3 regions of the Paenisporosarcina sp. P4_E4_2 genome follow, and region 3 is predicted to be linked to each of the others. Evidence: predicted binding sites of a transcription regulator. Region 3 holds the regulator's gene; each other region holds the start of a gene.

What was found. The regulator Rex, encoded in region 3, represses fermentation and respiration genes when NADH is low (regulators of the CRP and FNR family bind a similar motif). The targets are predictions, from matches to a motif close to TTGTGAAATATTTCACAA.
Region 1: a site for Rex is predicted at 1,401-1,418, ahead of AC1DSB_RS05010 (AtpZ/AtpI family protein). Genes of this name have one in related genera too.
Region 2: a site for Rex is predicted at 2,159-2,176, ahead of AC1DSB_RS03310 (cytochrome ubiquinol oxidase subunit I). Genes of this name have one in related genera too.

Annotation. Positions count from the first base shown of each region.
Region 1 is NZ_JBFUJC010000035.1:9,043-13,490, forward strand. It holds gene atpE (F0F1 ATP synthase subunit C) at 1-23, opposite strand, end outside; gene atpB (F0F1 ATP synthase subunit A) at 83-793, opposite strand; gene AC1DSB_RS05010 (AtpZ/AtpI family protein) at 1,034-1,246, opposite strand; gene wecB (non-hydrolyzing UDP-N-acetylglucosamine 2-epimerase) at 1,721-2,836, opposite strand; gene upp (uracil phosphoribosyltransferase) at 2,856-3,485, opposite strand; gene AC1DSB_RS05025 (amino acid permease) at 3,856-4,448, opposite strand, start outside.
Region 2 is NZ_JBFUJC010000016.1:16,466-20,688, reverse strand. It holds gene AC1DSB_RS03315 (cytochrome d ubiquinol oxidase subunit II) at 1-614, opposite strand, end outside; gene AC1DSB_RS03310 (cytochrome ubiquinol oxidase subunit I) at 611-1,957, opposite strand; gene AC1DSB_RS03305 (NUDIX hydrolase) at 2,247-2,708, shown strand; gene AC1DSB_RS03300 (diacylglycerol kinase) at 2,824-3,735, opposite strand; gene AC1DSB_RS03295 (thioredoxin family protein) at 3,902-4,223, opposite strand, start outside.
Region 3 is NZ_JBFUJC010000102.1:1,318-9,356, reverse strand. It holds partial or broken gene AC1DSB_RS09245 (ABC-F family ATP-binding cassette domain-containing protein) at 1-1,729, opposite strand, end outside; gene AC1DSB_RS09240 (redox-sensing transcriptional repressor Rex) at 1,854-2,507, shown strand; gene tatA (twin-arginine translocase TatA/TatE family subunit) at 2,571-2,768, shown strand; gene tatC (twin-arginine translocase subunit TatC) at 2,790-3,569, shown strand; gene AC1DSB_RS09225 (lysostaphin resistance A-like protein) at 3,602-4,333, opposite strand; gene groES (co-chaperone GroES) at 4,529-4,813, shown strand; gene groL (chaperonin GroEL) at 4,845-6,473, shown strand; gene AC1DSB_RS09210 (DUF3189 family protein) at 6,813-7,322, shown strand; gene AC1DSB_RS09205 (DUF2975 domain-containing protein) at 7,973-8,039, shown strand, end outside.

The DNA of each region.
Region 1 (4,448 bases), on a different contig from region 3:
AAAATACCAATTGAACCTTCCATGTGTGTGTTGCCTCCTTGAAATTTGTTTTTTCTTTGTTCAAGTATTGAACAAGTTATACTTAATGATCATGACTCACTTTGTGAGACATATAAACCATTGTTAAAATGACGAAGATGAACGATTGAATCGTTCCGACGAAAATCGAGAAACCTTYCCAAGCTAATGTTGGAATCAATGCTCCTGCAAAACCAAAAAWACTTGCGCCGCCAATACCTGCTAGTAACCCTAGCAATACTTCCCCTGCATAAATGTTCCCGTAAAGTCGAAGACCAAGTGTCACCGTATTGGCGAACTCTTCTACAATCTTAAGGGGCAGAAGGAACGGTAAAGGTTTCAAGAAATCTTTTCCGTACTCGGAAAGACCTTTTAACTTGATGCCATAGTAATGAGTTAATATCATGACCATAACCGCTAACGTCATCGTTATGATTGGATCTGCGGTTGGAGATTTCCACCACAATTCACCATTGATAACGATTGAAAATGGTAGACCTAACATGTTCGCTACAAAGATGAACATGATAAGCGTAATACCTAGAACATGGAATCGTCCACCTGTATTCCAGTCCATATTGCTTTTGATAATCCCTTTTACGAAGTCCATTAACCACTCCATAAAATTTTGCATACCAGTTGGCTTTAAACTTAAGTTCCGAGTAGAAACTACRGCGATTAATAGAACGATAAGTGCCGTTACTGTTAGCATCATAACGTTTGATAGGTTGAACGTAAGCCCAAGCCATACCACCGTCGGGTTCTCATGATGCACGTGCATTCACCTCTCTTTCACAATTCGGTATAGAGTTTTTCATGTATATAATCCTGTCTACTATTAATAGAAGACAATCGAGATTACTGAATTCATGCTTCTTCCTGATTTCGACATTCTTCATGTCAAACCGAAAGAAATTCTTGCAAAGGGTGTTTAAACGGAAAGTAGTTTCTATGTATGGTCTTACTGTTGAAACTGTTAAATGAGTTTCTTCCTATACATAAATAACGGTCTAAATCATGATTCACTCTTTTGAATGGTCAAGATCATGGCTGTTACACCGACTGCAAGGCCAATGAACAGAAAAAGCACTAAAAATAACGGGGTGGTGTCTATTTTGTCATCGAGCCACATTCCAGTGAAAACTCCTATTAAAATAGAACCAACAAGTTGTGAGAGAATAGCCGAATAAAGGGCCATTTCTTGTAAAGGACGTCTCGTTTGACGCATGGTGATCCTCACGTTTTTGCATGACTTTGTAAAAATCGCGAATCTGATAGAAAGCAGATACGACAAGGTTTCAACGTGAATTATACACATGAAAGCCCTCTCATTCATACCCTTTGTAAGCATACAATAGGGGTAAAATGATGTCAATTGATTCCCGTGAAAAACTTCACAAAGTCGCCTCAATCGACATATTGTCGACAAATTTGCAAACAGCAGGCTGAGTTGTTATGAAATATCTTTTTTTGGTGCTGGTGCAGATTGTTTAGTAGTGGTTATCTCGATGTTTATCTCGTATTCGAAGAAGGTTATCTGCATTTTGTGTGGTGATATCTTCAATTCGAGTAGCGTTATCTAGATTTCACCTACGTTTATCTAGAATTCGGACAACTATATCTAAAATTCACGTTTTCGGATACAATTCCCTAACAATGTCATAGTGAAAGGGACTGCCGAGGCTGTCCCTTTTCCTTTTTTCTACTTATTTAAATAGTCTTTCAGCGCTTCAACGATTCGTCTTGATGCTTCACCGTCACCATACGGGTTGGATGCATGAGACATTGACGCATAAGCTTCATCGTTCGTCAGCAAATCTTTTGCTAAACCATAAATTGTTTCTTCGTCCGTACCCGCTAGCTTCAATGTTCCTGCCGCGATTCCTTCTGGACGTTCAGTCGTATCGCGCAATACAAGAACCGGTTTCCCTAAAGAAGGTGCTTCTTCCTGCACGCCGCCTGAATCAGTCAATATAATGAAAGAACGTGCTGCGAAGTTATGGAAATCGAGTACTTCTAGAGGCTCGATCAAGTGAATGCGTGGATCATTTCCAAGGATTTCWCTAGCTATTTCACGTACAGCAGGATTCATATGAACTGGGTAGACAACTTGTACGTCGTCATGTTCTTCAATCAAACGTTTGATTGCACGGAACATGTTGCGCATCGGTTCACCCAAGTTTTCACGACGGTGTGCCGTCAATAAAATCATTCGGTCTGAGCCGATTTGTTCCAGTACAGGATGCGAGTACTCTTCGCGAACCGTTGTTTTCAACGCGTCAATCGCCGTGTTGCCTGTTACGACAATGCGATCTTCCGGTTTGTTTTCACGGCGAAGGTTATCTGCAGATACTTCCGTTGGTGAGAAATGCAGGTCTGCCATAACACCAGTTAATTGGCGGTTCATTTCCTCAGGGTATGGTGAGTATTTATTAAATGTACGAAGTCCCGCTTCTACGTGACCAACTGCGATTTGGTTATAGAAAGCCGCTAAGCTTGCAATGAAAGTCGTTGTCGTATCGCCATGTACCAAGACGATGTCGGGCTTCGATTCTTTCATGACTGCATCCAATCCTTCAAGTCCACGTGTTGTCACGTCGATTAAAGTCTGGCGGTCTTTCATAATGTTCAAATCGAAGTCAGGTGTAATGCCGAATGTGTCCAATACTTGGTCAAGCATTTGGCGATGTTGCGCCGTTACGGTCACGATGGATTCGATTTCGTCTGTATGTTTTTCTAATTCCAATACGAGTGGTGCCATTTTAATTGCTTCTGGGCGTGTCCCAAAAATCGTCATGACTTTCCATTTTTTCGTCAAGGTCAAAGCACTTCCTTACTTATTTTGTTCCGAACAAACGGTCACCAGCATCGCCAAGTCCTGGCACGATGTAACCATGGTCGTCCAATTTTTCGTCAAGGGCAGCAATGTAGATATCAACATCAGGGTGTGCTTGTTGAAGAACCTCTACACCTTCTGGAGCAGCGATTAAGCACATAAATTTAATGCTTTTTGCACCGCGGTTTTTCAAAGCATTGATTGCAACAAGTGCAGATCCACCCGTTGCAAGCATTGGATCAACTAATATAAAATCACGCTCTTCAACGTCCGCTGGGAGCTTCACATAATATTCGATAGGCTGTAAAGTTTCTGGATCACGGTATAAGCCGATATGTCCGACTTTAGCCGCTGGGATTAATGTTAAAATACCGTCTACCATACCGATACCGGCACGCAAAATTGGCACGATGCCTAATTTTTTACCAGATAAAACTTTTGCTTTAGCTGTTGTTACTGGCGTTTCTACTTCAACATCATCAAGAGGCATATCGCGTGTAATTTCAAAAGCCATCAATGTTGCTACTTCATCTACCAATTCGCGAAATTCTTTCGTACCCGTCTTCTTGTCACGGATATATGTTAATTTATGTTGGATCAATGGATGATCAAATACGTATACTTTTCCCATTTTGTCCTCTCCTTTAACGTTCAAACTTTATCTATTATAGCAGAAAAAAACGGTTACGCTCGACTCCCTTCATATTTACATTTTTAAGAAAGTTTCGTTTATATGACAAGATGATTGATTGAAAGGTTCCTTTCCAATTGGAGAGGAGTGTTTATTCCCTCTCTTATTTTGATTTGTTCTCTTTCGCGAATGTTTATTCCTTTTATATAATTTATTTGAATTCTCAATACAAGCACACCAAGTTTTCCCTTATGAAAATTACCTTATAATGTATTTAAGCTATTTTTATCCTTTCAAATCATGTCTGTCGAAAAAATAAGAAAAGCACCACAGACTAATCGTCCATGGTGCCTTAAAATTCCACACTATTTTACTTCGAGTGATGGGCTCGGTTCTTTTTGTGGAACCCTTTTCCATAATAATAAACTGTTAAGAAAACTAGCCATAGTGGCCCAACAACAAGTGCGATTCTTGTATCCGGGGAATATGCCATTACAACGATAACAAACACTAGGAAAGCAAGTGCAATATAAGATGTGATCGGGAAGAAAGGAACTTTGTATTTCAGTTTTGCTTTCTCCGCAGGTTTTAGTTTCTTACGGAATTGGATTTGAGAAACCAAAATAATCCCCCACGTCCAGATAGCACCGAAAGTTGCGATGCTCGTTACCCATGTAAATACTTTAGCCGGCACTATATAATTCAAAATTACCCCAACCAGTAAAACTATTGCTGTTGCAATAACGGCTTTTCCTGGAACACCGTTTCTTGTCAGGTTTGCAAATTTCTTTGGAGCTTCACCGTGTTCTGCTAAGTTAAACAACATTCTTCCAGTACTGAAAATCCCACTGTTACAAGAAGATAGTGCTGCTGTCAAAATAACGAAGTTGATGATACCAGCTGCGCCAGGAATACCGATTTGTTCAAATGCCATTACAAACGGGCTTCCTTTTGATCCGATTT
Region 2 (4,223 bases), on a different contig from region 3:
CAAATGAGCGAATACTTACGAAGCAATTCAGTTGCCGATCGGTCACCTGCTTTATTGGCATACCAAGTCAGGAAGACAGCCGAAATATAAAGCAGTGCCGCGATGCTTAATACAACTATGCTCCAGGTCAACGGACTCGTAAAGAGCTTCCAGTAATCCAGGACTGGATGGTCATTTACCATTGAGATGAATCCGCCTTCGGAAATCGTCAAAACGATTGAAAGTGATGCCGGGATAAACAAACCGGATAACCCGTACATGAAGGTATATCCTTTATGCCCATATGAACCATACATCGCAAATGCGTAATAGGATCCGCGGATTGCAAGCAGGATGATCGCGATGCTTGCAGGAACCAATAGCGTCGTCCCATAGTAGAATGCAGTTTTAGGGAAGAAACCGATAATCCCGACGAAGAAGAAAACGAGAAATACATTTGTTACTTCCCATACAGGTGAGAGGTAGCGCTCAATAATGTTCGTCAGGATATGGTCACGCCTAGTCAGTGTGTTATATGCATTGAAGAAACCTGCACCAAAGTCGATGGATCCGATTATCAAGTAGCCAAACAGGAAAATCCATAAGACAGAAAGTCCGACTATTTCGAGCGTCATACGAAGTCACCGCCTTTTTCTTTGCGTCTATCCTCAATTTCTTGCTCCACTGGATTCTTCTTGAACATGCGTCTGAGAATGACGACACTACCTACTCCAAGAATCAGATATAGACCGGCAAATAGCACCAGAATTAAATCCACTTGGCCACTGGTCGTAGCCGCATCCTCCACTCGCATGATGTTTCGCAAAATCCAAGGCTGACGGCCTACTTCTGCGAGCCACCAACCGAATTCAATTGCCAGCACTGCTAACGGTCCGCTCGCAACAAGCAGCCATCTGAACCATTTCGTCTGTACAATCGACCACTTTCTCCATACCGCGAATACATAGACAGCAGAAAGGAAAGCTAGCCACATGCCGATTGTCACCATCATGTCAAATAAGTAATGAATGTATAGTGGTGGTTCTTCATCATCAGGCACTTGGTCAAGTCCCTTAACTTCAGAGAATGGGTCGCCATGGGCAAGAATACTCAGCGCATATGGAATTTTGATGGCATACTTAACTTCCCCATCGTCCAGAACGCCGTACATTACTAACGAAGCATTTTCTTCCGTCTCAAAATGCCATTCCGCAGCAGCGAGTTTTTCAGGCTGGTACTCCGCCAAATATTTCCCGGAGAAGTCCCCGATAATTGCCGTTGCAATAGAGAAGATAAGGCCGAGCTTCATTGTTAAAAACAAGGCTTTTTTATGGTACACATGATTGGAGCCTCTCAATAATCGGTAAGCAGCAATCGAAGCAAGCACAAATGCCGCCGTCATGTAGGCTGTCACAACAACATGCGCCACTTTAGTAGGCATTGCAGGGTTGAACATGGCCAGCAGAGGATTGATGTTAATCAATTCCCCATCTACCAAATCAAATCCTTGAGGAGCATTCATGAATGCATTCACAATCGTAATAAATACCGCTGAGAATGATGCCCCGACTGCAACCGGAATCAGTAATAATAAATGTTTCTTTTGATTTTCAAATCGATCCCATGTATATAAATAAATCCCTAAAAATATGGCTTCAAAGAAAAACGCGAACGTTTCCATGAATAATGGCAAAGCTATCACGTTCCCTGCAAGTTCCATAAAGTTCGGCCAGAGTAATGAAAGTTGGAGACCAATGGCCGTCCCTGTAACTACGCCCACTGCAACTGTGATGACGAAACCACGTGCCCACCGTCTTGCGAGAAGAATGTAATGTTCATCATTTTTCTTGATTCCCACCCACTGGGCGATCATAATCATGAGCGGAATACCTACCCCAATGGTGGCATAGATAATATGAAACGATAGCGTAAGTTCAGTTAATATCCTACTAAAAAATACTGCTTCTTCATTCCCCACTTAAAACCCCTCCTATTAACTTCAGAAAATCCTACCTATTATCGACAACATCATAATGGTTGCCACAATAAACGCAAGCCACATTAACTTTTTCTCTTGTTTTTTATACATGTCGTCACCTTCCTTAATTCCTATCATACCCCAATTAGAGTCATTCAAAATCTCGGGATGTATCGATTTTGTCACGTCCCTGTGAAGGAAATGTGAAAACTATCACATATTGATATTGCGAAAGTTCTGAGCATTTTGTATTCTAAGTAAATCATACTTAATTTTCGAGGTGAATGCGATGAAAACGAAGCGTAAAGTGTTGGCGTACATAACAAAAGGCCAGGCACCMAATTTGGAATTACTTGTTTTCGAGCACAAACAACATCCGGAAGCAGGCTTGCAAGTTCCAGCCGGCACAATCGAAGAAGACGAGCAACTAATTGATGCATTGTACCGGGAAATTAATGAAGAAACAGGTATCACGCGTGACAAACTGTCTTTCATTGGAAAAATCCACAAGTATAACTATTATCCGAATGGAAAAGGCACAGTTCATGAACGTAATTTTTTCCATCTGGATTATGCGGGCGACCAACAAAATTGGGAGCACCTTGTGGTTTGCGATGGATTAGATAACGGCCTCACATTCCAGTTCCGTTGGGAGCCACTCGGAACGTTGCCAAAACTTGCAGGTGCACAGGATGTTGCAGTTGAGATGCTAAGTCTGAGAAGAAAGAGACATGAGGAATCGACCGATTGAGTAAAAGGCGAGAAAATCCATTCATTGATGATTGGTGGAAAACCTGTCTTTACAAGTTACTATAAAAAGAACAAAGAGCATTTCCTGGTCTTCCAGGAAATGCTCTACAAATTAATTATGGACGGTCTTGTTCACGAATGTCGTTGATCGGAACAAACACTTCAATATGACGATATAAATTTTCAAATACCGCTGGTGCATTCCCACCGTATTCACCGTCTAAATTTAGTTGGACATGATCGTCTGCTGATACAGTGATATGTTTGGCTTTTTTATAAACAACATGAGGATCTTCCAAATGCTCACCACGTATTGCAAGGGTTGCCAATCGAATAAACTCGGCAATGTTACACTTTCTCAAAATGAGTAATGTAAACAGGCCATCATTGACGCTCGAGTCGGGAGCAAGTCTTTCAAATCCACCTACTGAATTTGTCAGGCCCACAAGAAACATCATCGCTTCGTCATCAAACACTTCCCCATCGTATTCTATCCTTACTTGGGAAGCGCGAATAGACGGCAGCATTTCAATTCCTTTTAAATAATATGCGAGTTGACCAAGTACAGTTTTCAACTTACTCGGTACGTCATACGTTAACTCAGTTATTTTCCCGCCGCCCGCGATATTAATAAAATAGCGATCATTGACAACGCCAACATCAACGGGAATTGTATCGTTCGCCAAAATAATGTTCACTGCCTTATCAATATCTCGAGGAATTCGAAGTGCGCGCGCAAAGTCATTAGTCGTTCCCATTGGGATTAGGCCGACTTTCGGGCGCTTTTCAAATTGACTGATTCCGGCCACTACTTCATTTAACGTGCCGTCCCCACCAGCTGCAATCACCAGGTCAAATCCTCGCTCCACTGCATAATTAGCGGCTCCAACAGCGTCACCTTCACACGTCGTTGCGTGACATGACGTTTCGTAACCAGCCTTCTCTAATTTTTCTAAAACCTCAGGCAAGTGTTTTTTGAATAACTCACGGCCAGATGTTGGATTGTAAATAATGCGTGCACGTTTCATACACATTTCCTTCTTCCTGCTTTACATTTTATTCTATTTGCTAGGACTCCTGAGCGATCTGAAAAGTTCCCTGTCAACAGTTCAGCAGGAATAGTCCACGAAAAGAAGCCGGACATATGCCTCGGCTTGATTTCTTTATTATATACGAATGCACCCAGTAGAACAATTATGACTGTTTTTGCAGTGCTCCTGTAAATTCCTTACGGATGTCCTCGTAAACCCACAACCAGTATTCAGGTGTAGATTTGTACTGAGCTGTGATTTTCTCAATAAAATCCTTTTGCTTGTCTTTGAACGTTGGGTCATCTGATGCGGGCATTTCTTTACGAAGTTCCATCACATATTCTTGAAGTTTCGGTGCACGAGGACCCCATTTCGCAATGACTTTTCCATCTTGATTCAACAATAAGTAAATTGGGATTGATCGGCCACCGTTTGTTAAATAACGGTCCATTAAGTCCAAAGTTTGATCTCGGTAAACTACTCGG
Region 3 (8,039 bases):
TTGTGATCTGTCGTTCCCGTTTCTTTGCCTCTTTATCGATGGTGGAAGTGGATTGCTTCGCCGTTGCAGCTTCTATTGCTTTAGGACCTGCTTGCTCAGCTCGAATTTCTTCTAACTCTTTTTTCTTTTCGACATAGTAATCGTAATCACCTAAATATTCAAAGGCACCATCACTTGATAACTCAATCACTTTCGTGGCAATCCGGTTAATAAAGTAGCGGTCATGTGATACGAATAGGATAGTACCGGGATAGTCGATTAAGGCATTCTCCAGTACTTCTTTGCTATCAAGATCCAAATGGTTAGTTGGCTCATCGAGAATCAAGGTGTTGGCTTTCAACATCATCAGTTTCGCCAAAGCAACACGCGCTTTTTCACCGCCTGATAATGAAGAAATCGATTTAGTCACATCATCACCACTGAACAGGAATCGTCCTAACACATTCCGGACATCTTTCTCATTCATTAATGGCCATTCGTCCCACAATTCTCTCAGTACGGAGCGAGTTCCCGTCAATTTTGCCTGTTCCTGGTCATAGTAACCGAATTGAACATTGGTCCCGTAATGTATGGATCCATCTATCGGTGGGATATCCTTAACCACCGTTTTCAGTAAAGTGGATTTCCCGACACCGTTCGGTCCGACCAGGGCGATGCGGTCTTCACGGAATACACGGAGGTTGACGTCCTGAGAGACAGGTTTCCCAGAATAACCGACTGTTACATCTTGCACTTTCAAGACGTCATTGCCACTTTGACGGTCAATAGAAAATCCGAAATTCGCAGATTTTTCATCCCCGTCCGGCGAATCCATCCAATCCGTTTTCTCCAATACTTTGCGACGTGACTGTGCCATCTTAGTCGTGGAAGCACGTGCAAGGTTACGTTGAACAAAATCTTCAAGTTTAGCTTTTTCCTCTTGTTGCTTATCAAATGTTTTCATATCGCGTTCGTACGTCTTGGCCTTTTCATCCAAGTAAGCACTATAATTACCTACAAAACGTTTCACTTTGTGACGGGAAACTTCATATACAAAGTTCACGACTTGATCAAGGAAGTAACGGTCATGCGAAACGATAAGTATCGCACCAGGATATCCTTGAAGATAACGCTCCAGCCAACTGAGCGTATCGATGTCCAAATGGTTCGTCGGCTCATCAAGAATCAGTAAATCTGGCTTTGTTAATAATAATTTAGCCAATGCCAGTCGAGTTTTTTGACCACCCGATAGCGATTGAATTGGTTTTGTGTATTCTTCAGGGAAGAATTGCATTCCGTGAAGGACGGAACGGGTATCCGCTTCATACTGATAGCCACCGGAGTCTTTGAATGCCACTTGTTTATTGTCATAGTCAGACATGATACGCGCATAAGACTCAGCGTTTTCATATACTTCGGGATTCGCCATTTGCTGTTCCAGGGAACGCAATTCTCTTTCAGCATCCCGGTGATGCTCAAAAATGGTCATCATTTCGTCCCAAATGGATAAGTCGGAGTCAATGCCTGCATGTTGTTCCATATAACCGACTTTTGTGCCTTTAGGAATGATGATTTCTCCAGAGTCATACGACATTTCACCTGCAATAATTTTCAGGAGTGTCGACTTTCCGGCACCGTTTCGTCCGACTAAAGCCACACGGTCACGATGGTTAATTTCAAGTTTGACACCGCTTAATATTTCATCGACGACAAACGATTTATATAATTGATTCACTTGTAAGACAATCATGAATTCCACCTCAGTTCTCACTTAGTTTAATGGATGCCAGGAACTCATGCAACGACTGAACTTTACTTCTCTCATTTACTCATGTAAGATGAAAGCGATTTCGCTTGAATGCAGGAGGAACGGCATGAAACAAGAACCGCTTAAAATTCCACAAGCTACAACTAAAAGATTACCTCTCTATTACCGATTCATCCAAAACTTCTCGAACGCAGGGAAGAAAAGGGTATCTTCACAGGAACTGAGTGAAGCGATGAAAATAGATTCAGCAACTATTCGCCGGGACTTTTCACATTTTGGTGCGTTAGGCAAAAAAGGTTACGGTTATGATGTGCCAAATCTGTTGGCATTTTTCCGTCAAACACTCGATCAGGATGAAGAAACGAATGTCGCATTAATTGGTGTAGGTAGTTTAGGGACGGCATTTCTGAAATACAATTTCCATAAAAATCATAACACCCGAATCGTAGTGGCATTTGATACAAGTGCAACGAAAGATGGGATGATTAGTGACATCCCGATCTTCGAGCCTAGCAAGCTAGAAGAAAAAATACAGGAATACGGAATCGAACTCGTGATTTTAACCGTGCCTTCAAGAGCAGCGCAGGAAGTAACGGACCGATTAACGAAAACATCCGTAAAAGGGATTTTGAACTTCACGCCGATTCGTCTGACTGTCCCTGATACGATACGTGTTCATACAATTGATTTGTCCGTAGAGCTGCAAACACTGATTTACTTCATTAAACAGGATGAAGAAACGTTCACACATAATTCATAGAAGCAAATAGCAAACTAAGCAAAAATGCGTTAAAATAAATATAGACACGAGGAGGTGCCTATCATGCCTACAGGTCCATTGAGTATTTTATTGATTGTGGTAGTGGCTTTACTTGTATTCGGTCCGAAAAAGCTTCCTGAACTGGGACGAGCATTCGGCAGTTCGCTTCGCGAATTCAAAAATGCAACAAGAGGTCTAGTCGATGACGACGAAGATGACGATCATAAAAAGAAGAAAAAGATAGAAGAAGAAGATAAGTAAGTACGTTAGGGTGTTTTTCTGATGGAAGAAAGAGACATGACTACAGTTGAACATATTATTGAATTAAGAAAACGACTGATGATAATCGTCGTTTTCTTTGTTATAGCAGTGATCATCAGCTATTTCCTAGCTGGCCCACTGATAGAATTTTTGCAGGTAAGTGAAGAAGCACGCAACATAACATTGAATGCATTTAAAATTACGGATCCATTTAAAATATTAATTTCCGTAATGATGGTTTTGGCAATAGTCATGACATCCCCACTCATTTTATATCAAATTTGGGCATTCATTTCTCCAGGACTCTATCAAAAAGAGCGAACGGCAACTCTTAGCTACATTCCGTTTATCTTTTTGTTATTTATAGCAGGGGTTTCATTTTCCTACTATGTCGTATTCCCATTTGTCATCCATTTCATGGCTGACTTATCAGCTGATCTGAACATTGTGCAGACAATCGGGATCAATGAATACTTCGAATTCCTGTTTCAATTGACCATTCCATTCGGTTTTGTTTTCCAAATGCCGGTTATCTTGCTGTTCCTGACCCGATTAGGGATTTTGACACCGATGATGCTGACCAAGTATCGCAAGTATATTTACCTTGTGCTTGTGGTGGTTGCGGATATTTTAACGCCACCAGATATTATGTCGCACGTTTTGGTTACACTTCCGCTCATCTTGCTGTTTGAATTCAGCATTGTCATAGCCAAAATAGGCTATCGCAAATTTATAAAGGCAGAAGCTCTTCAAAAAATCGAAGAAGCGAAACGCCAAAATGAAAGCCTTCCACCTCTATAATGGTGGAAGGCTTTTTGCTTTTAGTGCTTTTATTATTGTGAATTGGATAGTGATTCTAAATACTTTTGATAGCGTTCAATGTTCTCCATATTTAATTGAATCAATACAACAAACCCATTCAACAGCATATGGGAGATGATCGAAGTCAAAATTCGTCTAGTTTTATAGTATAAAAATGCGAATATAAATCCTGACACGGCATAGAGTAAAAGGTGTGTGAAATCAAAATGGATAATCGCAAATACGATGGCACTCACTGCACCTGCAATGAAGAAATTTGTTTTTTGGACAAGGTTACCGAAAATGACCCGTCTGAAAATCAGTTCTTCAAGAATAGGGGCAAACAAGGCAATCGCAAAAATCGCCATTGGCACTGCTTCGGCAATTTGTATTAGTGAAGCGGTATTTTCGGATCCCTGCTCGATTCCAAAGGATTGTTCAATAAGCGAGGCAATGGCTTGTCCGAAGAGTACCATAAAGAAACCGGCAATTCCCCAAAGAATCGAAGCGGGGACAGAACTCTTTTTACCCTTTAAGTGATTTAAAAAAGCACCATCTTTACGAATGATTAGTAAAACAATAAGTGTGGCCACTGCCATGCTCAGGAACACCCACCAGCCACTTGCTAACAACTTGGCTTGCTCGATTTCCATGCCTTCCCGACCTTTCAAATAGCTGAAAATGAGGGGAGCAAATAAGGCGCCAGACAGTTGCATTACGATGTAAACCAATATGAGATAAAACGCTGTTTTGTTATTTTTCACAGATAGTTTCCTTTCATCAAAAGAAGTTCTCTTCCTATTGTATTGTTTTTCGTGAGTCCTCGCAAAGAATACAAAAAATCTGTATGTTCCCACTTGCAAAAATGTGAGTGATTCATTATGATAGGAATTGTGTTAGCACTCAAGAAGAGAGAGTGCTAATAAAATAATTACTACCATTCAAGGAGGTTGTTTCACTTGTTAAAACCATTAGGCGATCGTATTGTAATCGAATTAATCGAAGCTGAGGAAAAAACTGCATTCGGTATCGTACTTCCAGACTCTGCTAAAGAGAAGCCGCAGGAAGGCAAAGTAGTTGCTGTAGGAACTGGTCGTGTACTGGATAACGGCACACGTGTTGAGTTGGATGTAAAAGAAGGCGACAAAATCATCTTCTCTAAATACGCAGGTACTGAAGTGAAATTTGAAGGTAATGAATTCTTGATTTTACGTGAAAATGATATTTTAGCAATTGTAGGCTAATACTTAAACATATTTTAGGAGGGTTTACAAAATGGCAAAAGAAATTAAATTCAGTGAAGACGCACGCAGTTTGATGCTTCGTGGTGTAGATAAATTGGCGGATGCTGTAAAAGTAACGCTTGGACCAAAAGGACGTAACGTCGTTCTTGAGAAAAAATTCGGTTCACCACTTATTACTAACGATGGTGTAACGATTGCAAAAGAGATCGAACTTGAAGATCCATTTGAAAACATGGGCGCTAAGCTTGTAGCTGAAGTTGCTTCTAAAACAAATGAAATTGCAGGTGACGGTACAACTACGGCAACAGTTCTTGCACAAGCGATGATTCGCGAAGGCTTGAAAAACGTAACAGCTGGCGCTAACCCAGTCGGTATCCGTAAAGGTATCGAAAAAGCGGTTGCTGCTGCAGTTACTGAGTTAAAAGAAATCTCTAAAGAAATCGAAGGCAAAGAATCGATTGCTCAAGTAGCATCTATTTCTGCTGCTGACGAAGAAGTTGGTCAATTGATTGCGGAAGCAATGGAACGCGTTGGAAACGATGGCGTTATCACAATTGAAGAATCTAAAGGATTCACAACTGAGCTTGATGTAGTGGAAGGTATGCAGTTTGATCGCGGTTACGCATCTCCATACATGGTTACGGATTCAGAGAAAATGGAAGCTATTTTAGAAAATCCATATATCTTGATCACGGACAAAAAAATCACAAGCATTCAAGAGATTCTTCCAGTATTAGAACAAGTGGTTCAACAAGGTAAACCATTGATCTTGATTGCTGAAGACGTTGAAGGCGAAGCTTTAGCTACATTAGTAGTGAACAAATTACGTGGCACATTCAATGCAGTTGCTGTAAAAGCACCTGGATTCGGCGACCGTCGTAAAGCTATGTTGGAAGATATCGCGGTTCTTACAGGTGGCGAAGTAATCACTGAAGAACTTGGTTTAGACTTGAAGTCTGCTAACATCACTCAATTAGGACGCGCAGCGAAAGTTGTGGTAACGAAAGAAAACACAACAATCGTTGAAGGTGCTGGCCAACCAGAAAAAATTTCGGGTCGCGTAAGCCAAATCCGTTCACAATTAGAAGATACTACTTCTGAATTCGATAAAGAAAAACTACAAGAACGTTTAGCAAAACTTTCAGGTGGTGTTGCCGTGATTAAAGTCGGTGCAGCAACTGAAACAGAACTAAAAGAGCGTAAACTTCGCATTGAAGATGCACTGAACTCTACACGTGCGGCTGTTGAAGAAGGTATCGTTTCTGGTGGTGGTACTGCACTAGTTAACGTCTACAACAAAGTTGTGGAAGTAACTTCAGATGCAACAGGTGACGTGGCAACTGGTGTGAAAATTGTTCTTCGTGCTCTTGAAGAGCCAGTTCGTCAAATCGCAAACAACGCAGGTCTTGAAGGTTCAATCATTGTGGATCGTTTGAAACGTGAAGAAATCGGTATTGGTTTCAACGCAGCAAACGGCGAATGGGTGAACATGATGGAAGCGGGTATCGTGGATCCAACTAAAGTTACTCGTTCTGCACTTCAAAACGCAGCATCTGTAGCAGCCATGTTCCTAACTACTGAAGCAGTAGTAGCAGAAATTCCAGACAAAAATGCAGGCGGCGGTATGCCTGACATGGGCGGAATGGGCGGCATGATGTAATATAGTCTCGAAAAAGTTGATATATCAATGCTTTTAAGACTTGAAAGTTTTTGGTGCCGGAATGGTGCCGTGATTTTAATTCGTAGTTGATTTTGAGAGGCTTTTCATGAGTTCACTGAACTTTTGAGAAGCCTCTTTTTTTCTATCCTTAGTTATGTGTAGAAATTAAAAGGAACTTCAACCCGGACGTTCCTTTTATTTCGCTCTCAGAATATTAAACGCAGCATAAGCTAGCGTTGCTTTTTATGTAAATTTATTAATTGTTAATCAAAAGAATTGAGTTTAGATTTAGATTTAATGCCCATAATAATCTAAGAAAACAATTCAAAGGATGATATCGTGATTTATATATATAATGACTATGGTGGAACTCATACTACAGCTCTGGCAGCGGCATATCATTTAAAAGAAATTATCCAATCAGAACGAGAACTGACAAAAGAAGAAATATTAAGTGTAAACTATTTCAATAAGTTAACTAAAAAGGATTTTGGAAACATCATTTTCCATGGGATAGATGAAAATGGAGACCCAGTGTATACAATAGGTCGGAAATCTTCTAAACTTGTTGTTCCAGCAATGAAAAATTTAATTTTATTGATTCAAAGTAAACATCAATTTCATGAACAAATAATCTTCTCCAATACATCACCAACTGTACCATTAGCGATGTCGATTGGGGGTTTTTTTTCTAGAGGATTAAAAATTGATTTTATTGGTGTGCCATTATTAGTTATTGGTGCAAAACAATGTTGTGATAATATTTTTCGGTTGGTAGAAAATACAAAACAAATAGCCCAAAACAATAAGGATCAAGTAATTGTTTTAGAAAATAACGAATATAAGTAAAACTTTTTAATTCTATTTATTTCTGTTATAAAAAAATTCTTTAGCATGTAAGAGATTGTTTGTTTACAGTAGGAACATTATGCGCAACATCGCTAACACCGATTGAGGTTTATTTTTTATGCTCATTATTAAAAGGAATCTAATACCTCAAGGTGAATTTATACTTAAGTAATTAAATCGAGGTGTTTAAATTGAGTGATGAAAGCTTTATGGTATAAGTTAATGATGGTTATTACAGCTACAAGTGTAACTTTTATATTAGGACTAAATATGGATAAATATGGAAACTATATTGCTCTGTTCTTAAGTTCTATTCTTACAGTATTGACTACAAAGGATCAGTTTCAACAATTCACCACTAGACATCTTAAGTTAGGTAGAAGAGCAGCGGATATTGTAATGTAATTTTGCTAACATAGTGTATATGACTAGAGGCTTCACATAAATTGTTCAAGTTTATGTGAAGCCTCTTTTTTATTTCTTTAGCTCGAATACTGATGTCATTCAAAGGGGAATGCTTTTTCATTGTCTAAAATTAAAGGAATATTTATAATACAGCAAGAATAGAATTGGAAAGGATAATAATTTATTGTGAAACGATAAATATCCTGTTAAAATCAAATTGAAGATAAATAGGAGAGGTGCTTTATATGAAACGAGAAACACTCTTTTTAAAGGTAGTTATTTTTCTTATGGGAATTCCGATTCTTGCTTTAT